DNA from 2 places in the Microbacterium rhizophilum genome. Region 2 is predicted to be linked to the other one. Evidence: predicted binding sites of a transcription regulator. Region 2 holds the regulator's gene; the other holds the start of a gene.
What was found. Region 2 encodes HrcA, which represses chaperone genes, less so after heat shock. Its sites were predicted from a motif close to TTNGCACTCGNNNNNNNCGAGTGCNAA; they were not measured.
Positions count from the first base shown of each region.

Region 1: a site for HrcA is predicted at 2,569-2,595, ahead of groL (chaperonin GroEL). Genes of this name have one in related genera too.

Region 1 is NZ_JBCNUN010000005.1:42,831-50,409, forward strand. It holds gene sfnG (dimethylsulfone monooxygenase SfnG) at 1-737, opposite strand, end outside; gene groL (chaperonin GroEL) at 912-2,531, opposite strand; gene AAD528_RS10090 (cold-shock protein) at 2,708-2,911, opposite strand; gene AAD528_RS10095 (LytR C-terminal domain-containing protein) at 3,033-3,572, opposite strand; gene AAD528_RS10100 (DUF3263 domain-containing protein) at 3,622-3,861, opposite strand; gene AAD528_RS10105 (DUF2332 family protein) at 3,916-4,914, opposite strand; gene msrB (peptide-methionine (R)-S-oxide reductase MsrB) at 5,037-5,468, shown strand; gene AAD528_RS10115 (nitroreductase family protein) at 5,483-6,007, shown strand; gene AAD528_RS10120 (DMT family transporter) at 6,023-6,982, opposite strand; gene AAD528_RS10125 (nucleotidyltransferase family protein) at 6,992-7,579, opposite strand, start outside.
Region 2 is NZ_JBCNUN010000001.1:333,930-341,508, reverse strand. It holds gene lepA (translation elongation factor 4) at 1-1,348, shown strand, start outside; gene AAD528_RS01760 (DUF1990 domain-containing protein) at 1,380-2,033, shown strand; gene hemW (radical SAM family heme chaperone HemW) at 2,033-3,250, shown strand; gene hrcA (heat-inducible transcriptional repressor HrcA) at 3,422-4,462, shown strand; gene dnaJ (molecular chaperone DnaJ) at 4,550-5,665, shown strand; gene AAD528_RS01740 (16S rRNA (uracil(1498)-N(3))-methyltransferase) at 5,672-6,397, shown strand; gene AAD528_RS01735 (HIT domain-containing protein) at 6,458-6,796, shown strand; gene AAD528_RS01730 (PhoH family protein) at 6,849-7,579, shown strand, end outside.

The sequences.
Region 1 (7,579 bases), on a different contig from region 2:
GTGCGGGCCCCGGAACCCGCGGCCGCGAGCACGCCGGCGATGTTCTCCCGGAAGCCCTCGAGCGAGCGGCCGTTGGAGAAGTACCAGTCGGCCGTGCGCCCGGCCGCGGCCTGCGCGGCGGTCGAGTTGCCGCCGAAGAAGATCTCGGGATGCGCGCGACCGGGGACGTCGAGCGGCGCGGGCGAGAGCGTGAACTCGTCGATGTCGTAGTGCGCGCCGTGGAACGAGAAGTCGCGCTCGGTGAGCAGGCCCCGCAGCACCGTGATGAACTCCTCGGTGCGCACGTACCGCTCGTCGTGCTCGAGCCACGGCAGCCCGAACTTCACGAACTCGTCCTTCAGCCAGCCCGACACGATGTTCACGGCGGCCCGGCCGTTCGAGATGTGGTCGGCCGTGATCAGCCACTTGGCGAGCACGCCGGGATGCCACATGCCGGGGTGGACCGCGGCGATGATCTTGAGGCGCTCGGTCGCACCCAGCAGGCCGAGGGTGAACGCCGTCGCCTCGTGCTGCTTGTCGGCGCCGTAGCTGGCGGCGTAGCGCGTCTGCGACAGCGCGTACTCGAATCCGGCGTCCTCGGCGATGCGGGCGAGCTTCTTGTTGTAGTCGAAGTCCCAGCTCGTGCGCTGCTCGATCGTGGAGACGACCAGGCCGCCCGAGACGTTGGGCACCCAGTACGCGAACTTCAGGGGCGTCTCGAGGTCGGCGGCGGGCGAGACGGCGGTGTCGGGGGTCATCGATTCGTCCTTCGGGATGCGGATCGCAGGTCGCGCCAGTCTCACCCGCATCCGGGCGAGGCCGCATCCCGCGCCGTCACATCCCGTCACAGTGCACGCGGCCGGATCCGGGGACGGTAGACGGCGAAGCGCCCCTCCCGAAGGAGGAGCGCTTCGCTCGTGCGAGGTCCGGACTCAGAAGTCCATGCCACCCGTCGGGTCGCCCGCCGGAGCGGCGGCCTTCTCGGGCTTGTCGGCGACGACGACCTCGGTCGTGAGGAACAGGCCGGCGATCGACGCCGCGTTCTGCAGCGCGGAGCGCGTCACCTTGGCCGGGTCGATGATGCCCTGTGCGAACAGGTCGCCGTACTCGCCCGTGGCGGCGTTCAGGCCGTGGCCGACCGGCAGGTCGGCGACCTTGTTGGCCACGACGCCGGGCTCGAGACCGGCGTTGAGCGCGATCTGCTTGAGCGGGGCCTCGATGGCGACCTTCACGATGTTCGCACCGGTCTGCTCGTCGCCCTCGAGCTCGAGCGAGCCGAAGACGATCTTGCCGGCCTGGATGAGCGCGACGCCACCACCGGCGACGATGCCCTCCTCGACGGCGGCCTTCGCGTTGCGGACGGCGTCCTCGATGCGGTGCTTGCGCTCCTTGAGCTCGACCTCGGTGGCCGCGCCCGCCTTGATGACGGCGACGCCGCCGGCGAGCTTGGCGAGGCGCTCCTGCAGCTTCTCGCGGTCGTAGTCGCTGTCGGTGTTCTCGATCTCGCGACGGATCTGGGTCACGCGACCCTCGATCTGGTCCGCCTCGCCGGCGCCCTCGATGATCGTGGTCTCGTCCTTGGTGACGATGACCTTGCGCGCGCGGCCGAGCAGGTCGAGCTCGGTGTTCTCGAGCTTGAGACCGACCTCCTCGGTGATGACCTGGCCACCGGTCAGGATCGCGATGTCCTGCAGCTGGGCCTTGCGGCGGTCGCCGAAGCCGGGGGCCTTGACGGCGACCGACTTGAAGATGCCGCGGATCTTGTTCAGCACGAGCGTCGCGAGCGCCTCGCCCTCGACGTCCTCGGCGATGATGACGAGCTCCTTGCCCGACTGGATCACCTTGTCGACGACGGGCAGAAGGTCCTTGATGTTCGAGATCTTCTGGTTCGCGATGAGGATGTACGGGTCCTCGAAGACGGCCTCCTGGCGCTCCGGGTCCGTGACGAAGTAGGGGTTCAGGTAGCCCTTGTCGAAGCGCATGCCCTCGGTGAGCTCGAGCTCGGTGCCGAAGGTGTTCGACTCCTCGACGGTGACGACGCCCTCCTTGCCCACCTTGTCGATGGCCTCGGCGATGAGCTCGCCGATCGCGGGGTCGGCGGCCGAGATCGACGCGGTCGCGGCGATCTGCTCCTTCGACTCGACCTCCTTGGCCTGCGCGAGCAGCTCGTCCGAGAGCGCCTTGACGGCCTTCTCGATGCCGCGCTTCAGGCTGATGGGGTCGGCGCCGGCCGCGACGTTGCGGAGACCCTCGCGGACGAGAGCCTGGGCAAGCACGGTCGCGGTCGTGGTGCCGTCGCCGGCGACGTCGTCGGTCTTCTTGGCGACCTCCTTGACGAGCTCCGCGCCGATCTTCTCGTACGGGTCGTCGAGCTCGATCTCCTTGGCGATCGAGACGCCGTCGTTCGTGATCGTGGGGGCGCCCCACTTCTTCTCGAGCACGACGTTGCGACCGCGCGGGCCGAGCGTCACCTTGACGGCGTCGGCCAGGATGTTGAGGCCGCGCTCGAGGCCGCGGCGGGCCTCCTCGTCGAAAGCGATCATCTTTGCCATGTTGGTGTCGTCCCTCCCGGACGTAGGCGTGTGGTCTTTAGCACTCGCCTGAGGTGAGTGCCAGGATGATTCTGGCACTCACCCCCATCGAGTGCAAGCCGCGCGAGACGCGCCGTCGCACATGCGAAGAGGCGCCCCGCGGACGATGTCGCGGGGCGCCTCTTCGCATGCGGGCGTCAGACCGGGCGGACCGCCTCGGCCTGGGGGCCCTTCTGGCCGGTGCCGACGTTGAACTCGACGGACTGCCCCTCCTCGAGCACGCGGAATCCGCTCATCTCGATGTTCGAGTAATGGACGAAGACGTCCTGGCTGCCGTCCGCCACGGTGATGAACCCGTAGCCCTTCTCGGCGTTGAACCACTTGACGGTGCCCTGGGTCATGCGAACTCTCCTGGTACTGGGCCCTCCGGGGTGCGGGAGGGGATTACCGGGGAATCGTATCCGCGTGATTCCGGGCCTCAGCGCGGTTCAGGGCAGTGTTGACACACCTGCATCGAACTGTTTACCCGGCCGAAACACGGTCCAGCCCGACGACCACGGCGAGCTCCTGCTCCTCGTCGCCGGGCGTCGAGTACTGGTCGCTCTGCTCGGTCCGCGCGCCGCCGATGGCCTGCGCGACGCCGAGCGCGGCGGCCTCCTCCTCGGGGGCCGCGTAGTACACGGTCGTCTGCGGGAAGTCGGTCGCGGAGGAGTCGCTGGGCACCACCTTGTCCTCGGCCCAGCCGGCGGCGACGAGCCGGCCGGCGACCTCCTCGGCCACGCCCGCGGTGCCCGTGCCGTTCAGGACGAGCACGGTGTACGTGGTGTCCACGACCGGCGTCACGGTGGGCTGGCTCTGCGGCTGCGACGGCAGCTCATCGGCGCGCTGCGACAGCACGAGGAACCCGATGATGCCCGCGATCGTCAGCACGACCGTGGCGAGCGCCGCCCACAGCAGGACCACGCCGCGGGGCGTGCGGGGCTGCTCGGCGCGGTGCGCGCCGACGCGCGCGGCCTGGCGGGGGACGTCATCGAAGCGGTCCCGGGGGTAGCTGGTCGGCACGCGTCGATCGTACCCGGGGCGCCTGTCCATCCCGTGGACGGCGGCCCGGTCAGCCGGCGATGCGCGAGCGCGACGCGTCCCGGGCGTCGCGCAGCCGGCGCAGGCGCCCGACGAGCAGCGGATCCGCGGCGAGCGCGTCGGCCGAGTCGATCAGCCGGCCGAGCAGCTGGTAGTACCGCGCGGGCGCCATCTCGAGCTCGGAGCGGATCGCCTCCTCCTTCGCGCCGCCGTGCACGCGCCACCGGGCCTCGAAGTCGAGGAGGGCGCGGTCGCGGTCGGAGAGGGGCACGATCTCGAGGCTATCCGCGGTGCCTCGACGCCCTCGGAGGCGCACCGCGGCGGCTCAGGCCCGCCAGTCGATCCAGGATCCCAGCGGGTCGGCCGCCGCGAGCACGCGGCCGTCCAGCGCGAGCGCGAAGCCGGGCCATCCGGCGGGGTCGATCGGGGGGATCCACGCGTCGTGCAGCGCGGGATGATCGAGCGTGATCCAGCGGATGCCGCCGGGGCGGATGCCCGTCGCGTCATCCGGATCGGCGGTGAGCGCCGTGATCAGCGCCGCGCGCCGGGCGCGCGGCACGTAGGGCAGGACGCCCGGGGTCGTGACGACGAGCGTCGCGTCGGTCGGCGCCTGGGCCGCGACGCGGCGGACCAGGTCGGCATCCGCCGCGTCCCCCGCCACGAGCAGCGGCGAGTCGGCCGCGACGATGTCGAGAGCCGCCGAGATGCGCGCCGCGCGCTCGCGCTCCTCGGGCCACACCAGGCCCTCGAGCCACGCGCGATCGGACGCGTCCCGCGCGTCGAGGGGCTGCAGGTCGATGCCCGCGCGCCACACGACGTCCGGCAGAGCGATGGGCGGCAGCGGGCGCCCCCGGACCTCTGCCTCCATCACCACGTCCGACTCCCCGAGCGCGGCGTCGCCGAACCGGTAGGCATAGCGATCCGGGTACAGGCACAGCCCCCCGGAGGCGCCGAGCTCGAGCAGCGCGATCGGGCCCTCGATCAGGCTCAGGGCCGGCAGCAGCGCGGCGCAGCGCAGCGGCTCGTTGGTCTGCAGGCTGCGCGCGGCGCACTCCGCCACGACCTCGTCGGCGCGGGCCCGCACGAACGCCGCCCAGTCGTCCGCACCGCCCACCGGCGCACCCAGCATCCGGGTCACGGCGAACACGAGCGGCGGCTGCCGATGCGTGGCCGGGATGCGGGCCAGGATCGCACACAGCTCGGGGCTGTCCGCCACCGCCGTCGCCCACGCGAGGTAGACGGCGGATCGGCCGGGAGCCTCGTCGCGCGCGAAGCGGGCGAAGCGGGCGGCCACGGCCGCGGGCGCGTTCTCATCCGGATCCACCGCTCCATTCTCTCCTCGGGCGCGCGGAGGATCCCGATCCGAGGGCGCCGCGGGCGCGCGTCACACACGATCCCGGCGCCTCCGCGCGGCCGTAATCTGGTAGCGACCCCCGGGAGGAATCCATGTCGTACAACGTGAGCAAGTCCGACGACGAGTGGCGCACCGAGCTGTCGCCCGAGCAGTACGCCGTGCTGCGCGAGGCCGGCACCGAGCGCCCCTGGACGGGCGAGCTGCTGGACGAGGAGCGCGCGGGCCTCTACACGTGCGCCGCGTGCGGCAGCGAGCTGTTCAAGAGCGGCACCAAGTTCGACTCGCACTGCGGCTGGCCGAGCTTCTACGAGTCCATCCGCCCCGACGCGGTGCAGCTGCTCGACGACAGCAGCCACGGCATGGAGCGCACCGAGGTGCGCTGCGCGAACTGCGGATCGCACCTGGGCCACGTGTTCCCCGACGGCTTCGGCACGCCGACCGGCGACCGCTACTGCATGAACTCGCTGTCGCTGAACTTCACTCCGGAGGACGACCAGCACGGCGCCTCGGACGAGGTGGCGTGACCGCGCTCGACGCGATGCGGGCGCGACGCTCGCTGTCGAAGGTCAACGACGAGGCGCCCACGCACGAGCAGCTCGTCGAGCTGGTCTCGGCCGCGGGGCGCGTGGCCGACCACAAGGAGCTGAAGCCGTGGCGCCTGATCGAGCTGCGCGGCGACGACCGGCTGGTCCTCGGCCGCGCGATCGCGAAGGCCGAGGGGAGGAAGGGCGTCAACACCAAGCCGCTGCGCGCTCCCCTGCTGATCGCGGTGGTGGCCGCGGTGCGCTCGACGAAGATCGACGCGTGGGAGCAGGAGGCGACGGCCGCGGGCGTCGCCCACGCGCTCAGCCTGCTGCTCGACGAGGCCGGCTGGGGCGTGTTCTGGCGCACGGGCGACTACACGCGCGCCAAGGCGGTGGCGAAGGCCCACGGCCTCGCGAAGGGCGAGCGCCTGCTCGGATGGCTCTACGTCGGAGGCCGCCCCGAGCGCTCGCGTCCCGTGCGCGGCAAGGTGGTCGACGGCGAGCGCTTCGTCTCGCGCATGCCCCAGCGCAGGCGCTGACCCGGGCCGGTCGCGTCAGCGACGCCGCGCGCCCGGAAGCGCCGCGATGGCCACGCCCGCACACGCCACGAGCACGGTGACCGCCGAGCGCCACGGCGACGGCGGCACCGCGGGCGGCCACACCAGGTCGAGCACGAAGGATCCGATCAGCATGCCGAGCACGGATCCGAGCGTCAGCAGCAGCACGCCGATCCGCGGCGCGAGCGCGGCCGACAGCGCGATGTAGACCACGCCGGTCGCGCCGCCCAGGTAGAGCCACGGCTCCGGCGGGAACGCGCGAAGGTGCGTCACCTGGATCCGCGCGAGGGCGATGACCCCGAGCACGACGGTCCCGCCGACGAAGTTCACGAACGTCGCGGCCATGGCCGATCCGACCTTTCGCTGCAGACGCCCGTTCGTGGCCTGCTGCCACGCGAGGCCCGCGCCCACGAGGACCGGAAGGAGGAGCATCCACAACGGCACCCGTCCCACCGTGCCGCCCGTGAGCGAGAACGCCACCGCGGCGAGCGCGAACGCGACGCCGACCAGGCGCGGGAGCGTCACGGCCGTCACGCCCGCGGGGCTGTAGCCCGCGCGGTCGAGCGCGAGCCCGCTGAGGGTCTGACCCGCCACGACGCCGACCGTGAACATCGCGGTGCCGATCACGCCGACCACGAGTCCCTGCGAGCCGACCGTGAGGGCGCCCGCGGCGCCGCCGATCATGATCCACCACGGGATGTCACCGCCGCGCAGGCCGCGCCGCAGTCGTGCGGCGGCGGCCCGGCCGGACGGCAGCGCGCTGATGGCGACCGCCATGATCAGGAATCCGGAGCCGAACGAGATGACCGCGGCCACGATCGCGTCGTCGATCGCGGCGCCCAGCCCACCGTTCAGGCGGGACTGGATCGCGGTGAGCACGCCGACCGCGATCGCACCCGCGACGGGCAGCAGGCCCCGTGGCGCCCGTCCGCGACGGCGATCGGACGCGCGGCTCATCGGTCCAGCCTAGGCGGGGCCCGCGGCGGCTCGATCCGGCTGCTCGTCGACGTCCTCGCCCGACCACAGGTCGGCGCAGTCGACCTCGCGCACGCCGTGGGAGACGAGGTACCCGCGCGCTCCCGCGTCTCCGGACAGCGCCACCCGCAGCGACTCGACGTGGTCGCGGCCGATGAGCACCGGATGCCCCGGCCGCCCGCGATAGGTCGCCTGCACGAGCGCGTCGGACGATCCGCGTCCTTCCGCGATCACGCGACGGATCGCGGAGGGAGCGACCCCGGGGGTGTCGACGGGCAGGATCACGACCGCATCGACGTCGGCCCCGAGCGCCTGCGCGAGCGCGCCGCGGAGCGTGGCTCCGAGCCCGTCCGCGGCGTCGGGAATGACGACGACGGTCACGTCGGCGGGCGCGAGCGCGGCCGCCGCGGACGACGTCGCGGACAGGGCGACGAGCACGCGCCCGCAGCCGCCCGCCCGCAGGGCGTCCACGGCGAGCCCGAGCCAGGGCACGCCGTCGTCGCGTCGAGCGAACGCCTTGGGGCCGCCGAACCGCGTGCCGGAGCCCGCGGCGAGGACGATGCCGCACAGTCGCTCGGG
Region 2 (7,579 bases):
CGACCCCGACGACGTGCTGCGGGTGTCGGGCAAGACGGGGCAGGGCGTCGAGGAGCTGCTGGACCGCCTCGTCAGGGAGATCCCCGCGCCGAAGGGCGACGCCGAGGCGCCGGCCCGCGCGATGATCTTCGACTCGGTCTACGACGCCTACCGCGGCGTGGTGACGTACGTCCGCATGATCGACGGCACCCTCACGCCGCGCGAGCGGATCCAGATGATGTCGACGCGCGCCACGCACGAGCTGCTCGAGATCGGCGTCTCCGCGCCGGAGCCCGTGCCTTCGAAGGGCCTCGGCGTCGGCGAGGTGGGCTACCTCATCACCGGTGTGAAGGACGTGCGGCAGTCGAAGGTCGGCGACACGATCACCAACGCGCGCACGCCCGCGACCGAGGCGCTGGCGGGGTACGTCGACCCGAAGCCGATGGTCTACTCGGGTCTGTATCCGATCGACGCCAGTGACTATCCCGACCTGCGCGAGGCGCTCGACAAGCTGAAGCTGTCGGATGCCTCGCTGGCCTACGAGCCGGAGACCTCCGTCGCGCTGGGCTTCGGGTTCCGCTGCGGCTTCCTCGGCCTGCTGCACCTGGAGATCATCACCGAGCGCCTCGAGCGCGAGTTCGGGCTCGACCTGATCACGACGGCGCCGAGCGTGATCTACGAGGTGACGTCCGAGACGGGCGAGAACATCGTCGTGACCAACCCGAGCGAGTATCCGGACGGCAAGATCAATGCCGTGACCGAGCCGATCGTGAAGGCGTCGGTCCTCGCACCCAAGGACTACGTCGGCACGATCATGGACCTGTGCCAGAGCCGGCGCGGCACGCTGCTCGGCATGGACTACCTGTCGGAGGAGCGCGTCGAGTTGAAGTACACGATGCCGCTCGGCGAGATCGTGTTCGACTTCTTCGACCAGCTCAAGAGCCGCACGCAGGGCTACGCGAGCCTCGACTACGAGCCCGCCGGGCGCCAGGAGGCCGACCTCGTGAAGGTCGACATCCTGCTGCAGGGCGACCGCGTCGACGCGTTCAGCGCGATCGTGCACCGCGACAAGGCCTACGCGTACGGCACCACGATGACCGAGCGGCTGCGCAAGCTGATCCCGCGTCAGCACTTCGAGGTGCCGATCCAGGCCGCGATCGGCGCGCGCATCATCGCGCGCGAGAACATCCGCGCGATCCGCAAGGACGTGCTGGCCAAGTGCTACGGCGGTGACATCACCCGCAAGCGCAAGCTGCTCGAGAAGCAGAAGGAAGGCAAGAAGCGGATGAAGACCATCGGCCGGGTCGAGGTGCCGCAGAACGCGTTCATCGCGGCCCTGTCCGGCGACGTCGAGACCAAGGCCAAGTAGGCGCTCAGGCTCGGCACGTAGGGTGGATGACATGCGTCGCGGGACCTTCCAGGACGAGACGGTCGACTATGCGGCGGTCGGCGCCACGCAGGCGCACGACCTGCTGCAGTACCCGCCGGAGCACAGCCTCCCGGCGGCCGATTCGTGGCGCATCGGCAGCGGCGAGGACCGCTTCCGCTCGGCGGGCGACGCGCTGCTGTCCTGGGGAGCGCTGAAGGGCGCGGGCCTGAAGGTGACCGACGTGCGGCCCGCTCCGGGCCCGGCGTACTCCGGCGTCAGCTTCGACGGCGAGGGCAACGCGATCGCCCCCTCCAAGCTCGAGACCGACCAGCGCTACGACGCCGAGGGCACGCCGTACGCGGGCCCGGGCACCACGCTGCGCGTGCACGGTCGCGTGAACGGCATGCGCGCCGATGCCGAGCTGCGCGTCATCTTCGTGATCGAGGAGGCCCGTCGCGTCGGCTTCGCGCTCGGCACCGTCGGCGGCTCCATGGTGAGCGGCGAGGAGTCGTTCACGATCGAGTGGCGCGACAACGACGAGGTCTGGTTCACCGTGAAGGCCTTCGACCGGCCCGTGGGCCTGCTGTACCGGATGTTCCGCGGCTTCGTGCGCCGTCGGCGCCGGGCCCTGTCCGCCGGCTACCTGCGCGCGATCTCCCCGCTGTTCGCCACGCCGGGGTCCTGATGGCCGGTGCGCTTCCGCTGGGCGATCCCGCTCCGGCGGACGGACGCCTGCCCGCGCAGGTGCGGATCGATCCGGATGTCGACTTCGGCGTCTACCTGCACGTGCCGTTCTGCCGTGTGCGATGCGGTTACTGCGACTTCAACACCTACACGTCGGGTGAGCTGCGCGGCGCGCGCCAGGACGAGTACGCCGACACCCTGCTGCGCGAGGTCGCGCTGGGGCGGGAGGTGCTCGCCGAGGCGGGCGCGCTGCGCGCCGCGAGCACGGTGTTCTTCGGCGGCGGCACGCCCACGCTGCTGCCGGCGGGCGACCTGGGCCGGATGCTCGACGGCGTGATCTCCGCGTTCGGGCTCGCCGACGGCGCCGAGATCACGATCGAGGCGAACCCCGACACGGTGACGCCCGCCGTCGCGCGCGAGCTCGCGGCATCCGGCGTCACGCGGATCTCGGTCGGCATGCAGTCGTCCGTGCCGCACGTGCTCGCCGCGCTCGACCGCACCCACACGCCCGGCAACGTCCGCACTGCCGTGGACGCCGCGCGCGGGGCCGGGCTCGACGTGAGCGTCGACCTGATCTACGGCGCGCCGGGGGAGACCCTCGCCGACTGGGAGGCGTCGCTGGACGCCGCCCTCGCGCTCGAGTCGGATCACATCTCGGCCTACGCGCTCATCATCGAGGACGGCACCAAGCTCGCGCGGCAGATCCGCCGCGGCGAGGTGCCCGCCCCGGATGACGACCTGCAGGCCGACATGTACGAGCTGGCGGACGCGAAGCTCGGGACGGCGGGCTTCGACTGGTACGAGGTCAGCAACTGGTCGCGCGGCGTGGAGCACCGCTCGCGCCACAACCTGGCCTACTGGCGCGGCCTCGACTGGTGGGGCTTCGGTCCGGGCGCCCACAGCCACGTCGGCGGTCTGCGCTGGTGGAACGTCAAGCATCCGGCCGCCTATGCGCAGCGCCTCTCGCTCGGCGAGTCGCCGGCGGCGGGACGCGAGATCCCGGATGCGGAGGCCCGGGCCCTGGAGCGCGTGCTGCTGGAGAGCCGGATCCGCGAGGGTCTGGCCGTCGATGCCCTCGCGCCGGACGCGCGCCGCGCGGTCGCGGGCCTCGTCGCCGACGGCCTGGTCGACGGCGCCGCGGCGGTGCGCGGCCGCGTGGTCCTGACGTTGCGCGGGCGGCTGCTCGCCGACGCCGTGGTGCGCGCGCTCACGGAGTGACACGTTCTCCGGAGATGCCGGCTTCTCAGGACTTCGCGAGCGCAATCGATCCTGAGAACGCGGGATCCCCTGAGAAGCGACCTGCGGTGCGGGCTTACAACCTGCGCGAGGGATTCTCGCTAGAATTGGCACTCAGAAGGATCGAGTGCCAAGCGCGACGGGGAGGTGCCCATGGTCACGGAACGCGGACTGCAGGTCCTCCGTGCGATCGTGCAGGACTACGTCGACACGCACGAGCCGGTCGGCAGCAAGTCGATCGTCGAGCGGCATGCCTTCGGGGTGTCGGCCGCGACGATCCGCAACGACATGGCGCTGCTCGAGGACGAGGAGCTGATCGCCGCTCCGCACACGTCCTCGGGGCGGGTGCCGACCGACAAGGGGTATCGGGTCTTCGTCGACCACCTCGCCGAGCTGCGCCCGCTGTCCGCGGCGCAGCGCGCGGCGATCTCGACGTTCCTCGCGGATCCCGCCGACCTCGACGACCTGCTCGCCCGCACCGTGCGGCTGCTCACGCAGCTCACGGGCCAGGTCGCGCTGGTCCAGTACCCGTCATTCGCCTCCGCGAACGTCACGCACGTCGAGCTCGTGCGGCTCGACGAGTTCCGGATGCTCGTGATCATCGTCACCGACACCGGACGCGTCTCGCAGCGACTCACGGCCACGCCGCGGGGCGTGGACGAGGAGGACGTCGCGGTGCTGCGCGCGCAGCTCGCGGCGCTCATCGCGGGGCGCTCCGTGCGATCCGGATCCGAGCGGATCGACGCGCTGCGCGCATCCGCCCCCGGCGAGCGGTCGCGGCTCGACGAGGCGCTCATCACGATCGCGGCGGTGGTGGGCGAGGAGCTCGACGAGTTCCGGCAGGACCGGCTGGTGATGGCCGGGGCCGCGACGCTCGCCAGGCGGGAGCAGGACTTCCGCGGCAGCATCCATCCGCTGCTCGAGGCGATCGAGGAGCAGGTGACGCTGCTGCGGCTGATGTCGGAGATGGCCGCGGACGACAAGGGCCTGTCCGCCAGCATCGGCCGCGAGAACGCCGCGTTCGGTCTGGGTGAGGCCTCGATCATCGCGAGCGACTACGACGCGACGATCGGCCGCGCGCGCGTGGGACTCATGGGACCCGTGCGCATGGACTACCCCAGCAACCTGGCGGCGGCACGCGCGGTGGCGCGGTACCTGACCCGGCTGCTGGACGAGGACGACAACCGCCGGTAGGCGGACCGAAGGTGTACCCGGATCGCGCTGGGCGCGATCCTCGACGAGATGCGGATCGCGCGGCGCGCGATCCATCGAGAGGCGAGTGTGGCTGATCACTACGAGGTGCTCGGGGTGTCGCGCGAGGCGACGTCCGACGAGATCAAGAAGGCGTACCGCAGGCTCGCGCGCCAGCTTCATCCCGACGTGAACCCCAGCGAGGACGCGTCGGAGAAGTTCAAGGCCGTCACGCACGCCTACGAGGTGCTGAGCGACGACGAGAAGCGCCGCCGCTACGACATGGGCGGCGACGACGGCATGTTCGGCGGCGCCGGGGGCGGCTTCGGCGGGTTCAGCGACATCTTCGAGACGTTCTTCGGTGCGGGAGGCGGCGGCCGGGGCGGACGCCCGCGGTCGCGCCGGGAGCGCGGTCAGGACGCGCTCGTGCGCGTCACGCTCGAGCTCGGCGACGTGGTCTTCGGGGCGCACCGCGACCTCGAGGTCGACACGGCCGTCCTGTGCGAGACCTGCCAGGGCTCGTGCTGCCAGCCCGGCACCAGTCCCGAACGCTGCGAGATCTGCGGCGGCTCGGGCCACGTGCAGCGCCAGGTGCGCAGCCTCCTCGGCAACGTCGTGACCTCGCAGCCCTGCGGCGCGTGCCAGGGGTACGGCACCACGATCCCGCACCCGTGCCCGACATGCGGCGGCCAGGGCCGCGTCCGCTCGCGCCGCACGGTGTCGGTCGACATCCCGGCGGGTGTCGAGTCGGGTCTGCGCCTGCAGCTGCCCGGATCGGGCGAGGTCGGCCCCGCGGGCGGCCCGAACGGCGACCTCTACATCGAGGTGCAGGTCACGCCGCACGCCGTGTTCAGCCGCGACGGCGACGACCTGCTCGCGACGCTGGAGGTGTCGATGACCGACGCCATCCTGGGCACGACGACCACGATCGACGCGCTCGACGGCACGGTTGACCTCGAGCTGCGCGCGGGCGTGCAGGGCGGCGACGTCCTGACGATCAAGGACCGCGGCATCACCGGGCTGCGCTCGGGGCAGCGCGGCGACCTGCGCGTGGGCGTGCACGTCGTGACCCCGACGCGCCTGGACGCCAAGGAGCGCGCCTTGGTGGAGGAGCTCGCCAAGCGCACGAAGTCCCCGAAGCCGCAGCTGGCGGAGTTCCAGCAGGGCCTGTTCTCGAAGCTGCGCGACCGGTTCCGGAACGGCTGATCCGCCGTGGCGCTGCACTTCATCGACGAGACCGCCGGATCCGCCGGGGCCGGCGACACGCTGACGCTCACGGGCGCGGAGGCGCATCATGCCGCCGCCGTGCGGCGCGTCCGCGTGGGCGAGGCGGTCACGGTCACCGACGGCCGCGGCGCCTGGCTCGAGGGGGAGTGCGAGAGCGTGGCCCCGCGAGAGGTCGTGGTCCGGATCGTCGCGCGCCGCGACGAGGACGCGCCGAGCCCGCGCATCGCGCTCGCGCAGGCCCTCGCCAAGGGCGACCGCGACGAGCTCGCCGTGCAGGCGGCGACCGAGCTCGGCGTCGACGAGATCGTGCCGTGGCAGGCCTCGCGCAGCGTGTCGCGCTGGGAGGGCCCCAAGGCGGAGAAGGGCCGCGCGCGCTGGGCGACCATCGTGCGCGAGGCCGCCAAGCAGGCGCACCGCGCCTGGCTGCCCGAGGTGACGCCGATCGCCACCACGGCGGCGCTCGCGGCGCGCGCCGACCGGATCCTGGTGCTCGAGCCGACCGCGGACGTGCGACTGAGCGCGCTCGACCTGTCGGGCGCGGAGTCGATCCTGCTCGTCGTCGGGCCCGAGGGCGGCATCTCGCCGGACGAGCTCGACCGCCTCGCGGCCGCGGGTGCCGCGCGGGTGCGGCTCGGCGACACCGTGCTGCGCACCTCCACCGCGGGCCCGGCCGCCCTGGCACTGGTGAACGCCGCCCTCGGGCGCTGGTGATGGTGCGCGCTCGGCGAACGAGCCCGGACCGCCGGGCACCCCGCGCATAGACTGGACCACATGAGCGAACCCTCGATCTTCACCCGCATCCTGCGGGGCGACATCCCGGGCGAGATCGTGGCCGAGACCGAGCGCGTCTTCGCCATCAAGGACATCTCGCCGCAGGCGCCCGTGCACCTGCTGGTGATCCCGAAGACGCAGGAGTACCGCGACGTCACCGAGCTGGCCGCGGGCGATCCGTCGCTGCTCGCCGAGATGGTCGAGGTCGCGAAGGGCGTCGCCGGCGGCGACTTCCGTCTGCTGTTCAACACCGGCGCGAGCGCCGGCCAGACGGTCTTCCACGTGCACGCGCACGTGCTCGCCGGCGGACTGGGAGAGAAGAGCCTCGTCGGTGCCTGACCCGAGCGACGACAGCGACGTCACCCAGACCGTGACGGCCGACGGCGTGGCCATGGTGCAGCTGCTCGGCCCGCAGGACCGCCTGCTGCGGATGGTCGAGAAGGCGCATCCGGCCGTCGACGTCCACGTGCGCGGCAACGAGATCACCCTGCGCGGCCCGGCCGACGACGTGCGCGCCGCGCGCGCCCTGGTCGACGAGCTGCTCGAGATGACCCGGGCCGGCCACGCGCTCGGCCCCGCCGACGTGCAGAGCTCGGCGCGCATGCTGCGCGACGAGGGCGGCCCGCGCCCCAGCGAGGTGATGGGCGAGGCGATCCTGTCCAGCCGCGGCAAGACCATCCGGCCCAAGACCGTGGGCCAGAAGGAGTACGTCGACGCGATCGACGAGAACACCATCGTGTTCGGCATCGGCCCCGCCGGCACCGGCAAGACCTACCTCGCCATGGCCAAGGCGGTGCAGGCGCTGCAGCGGCGCGAGGTCGACCGGATCATCCTCACCCGTCCCGCCGTCGAGGCGGGCGAGCGGCTCGGATTCCTGCCCGGCACGCTCACGGACAAGATCGACCCGTACCTGCGCCCGCTGTACGACGCGCTCAACGAGATGATGGATCCGGAGCTCGTCCCCAAGCTCATGGCGACCGGCACGATCGAGGTCGCACCGCTGGCGTACATGCGCGGCCGCACGCTCAACAACTCGTTCGTGGTGCTCGACGAGGCGCAGAACACGACGCCCGAGCAGATGAAGATGTTCCTCACGCGCCTCGGCTTCGGCACGAAGATGGT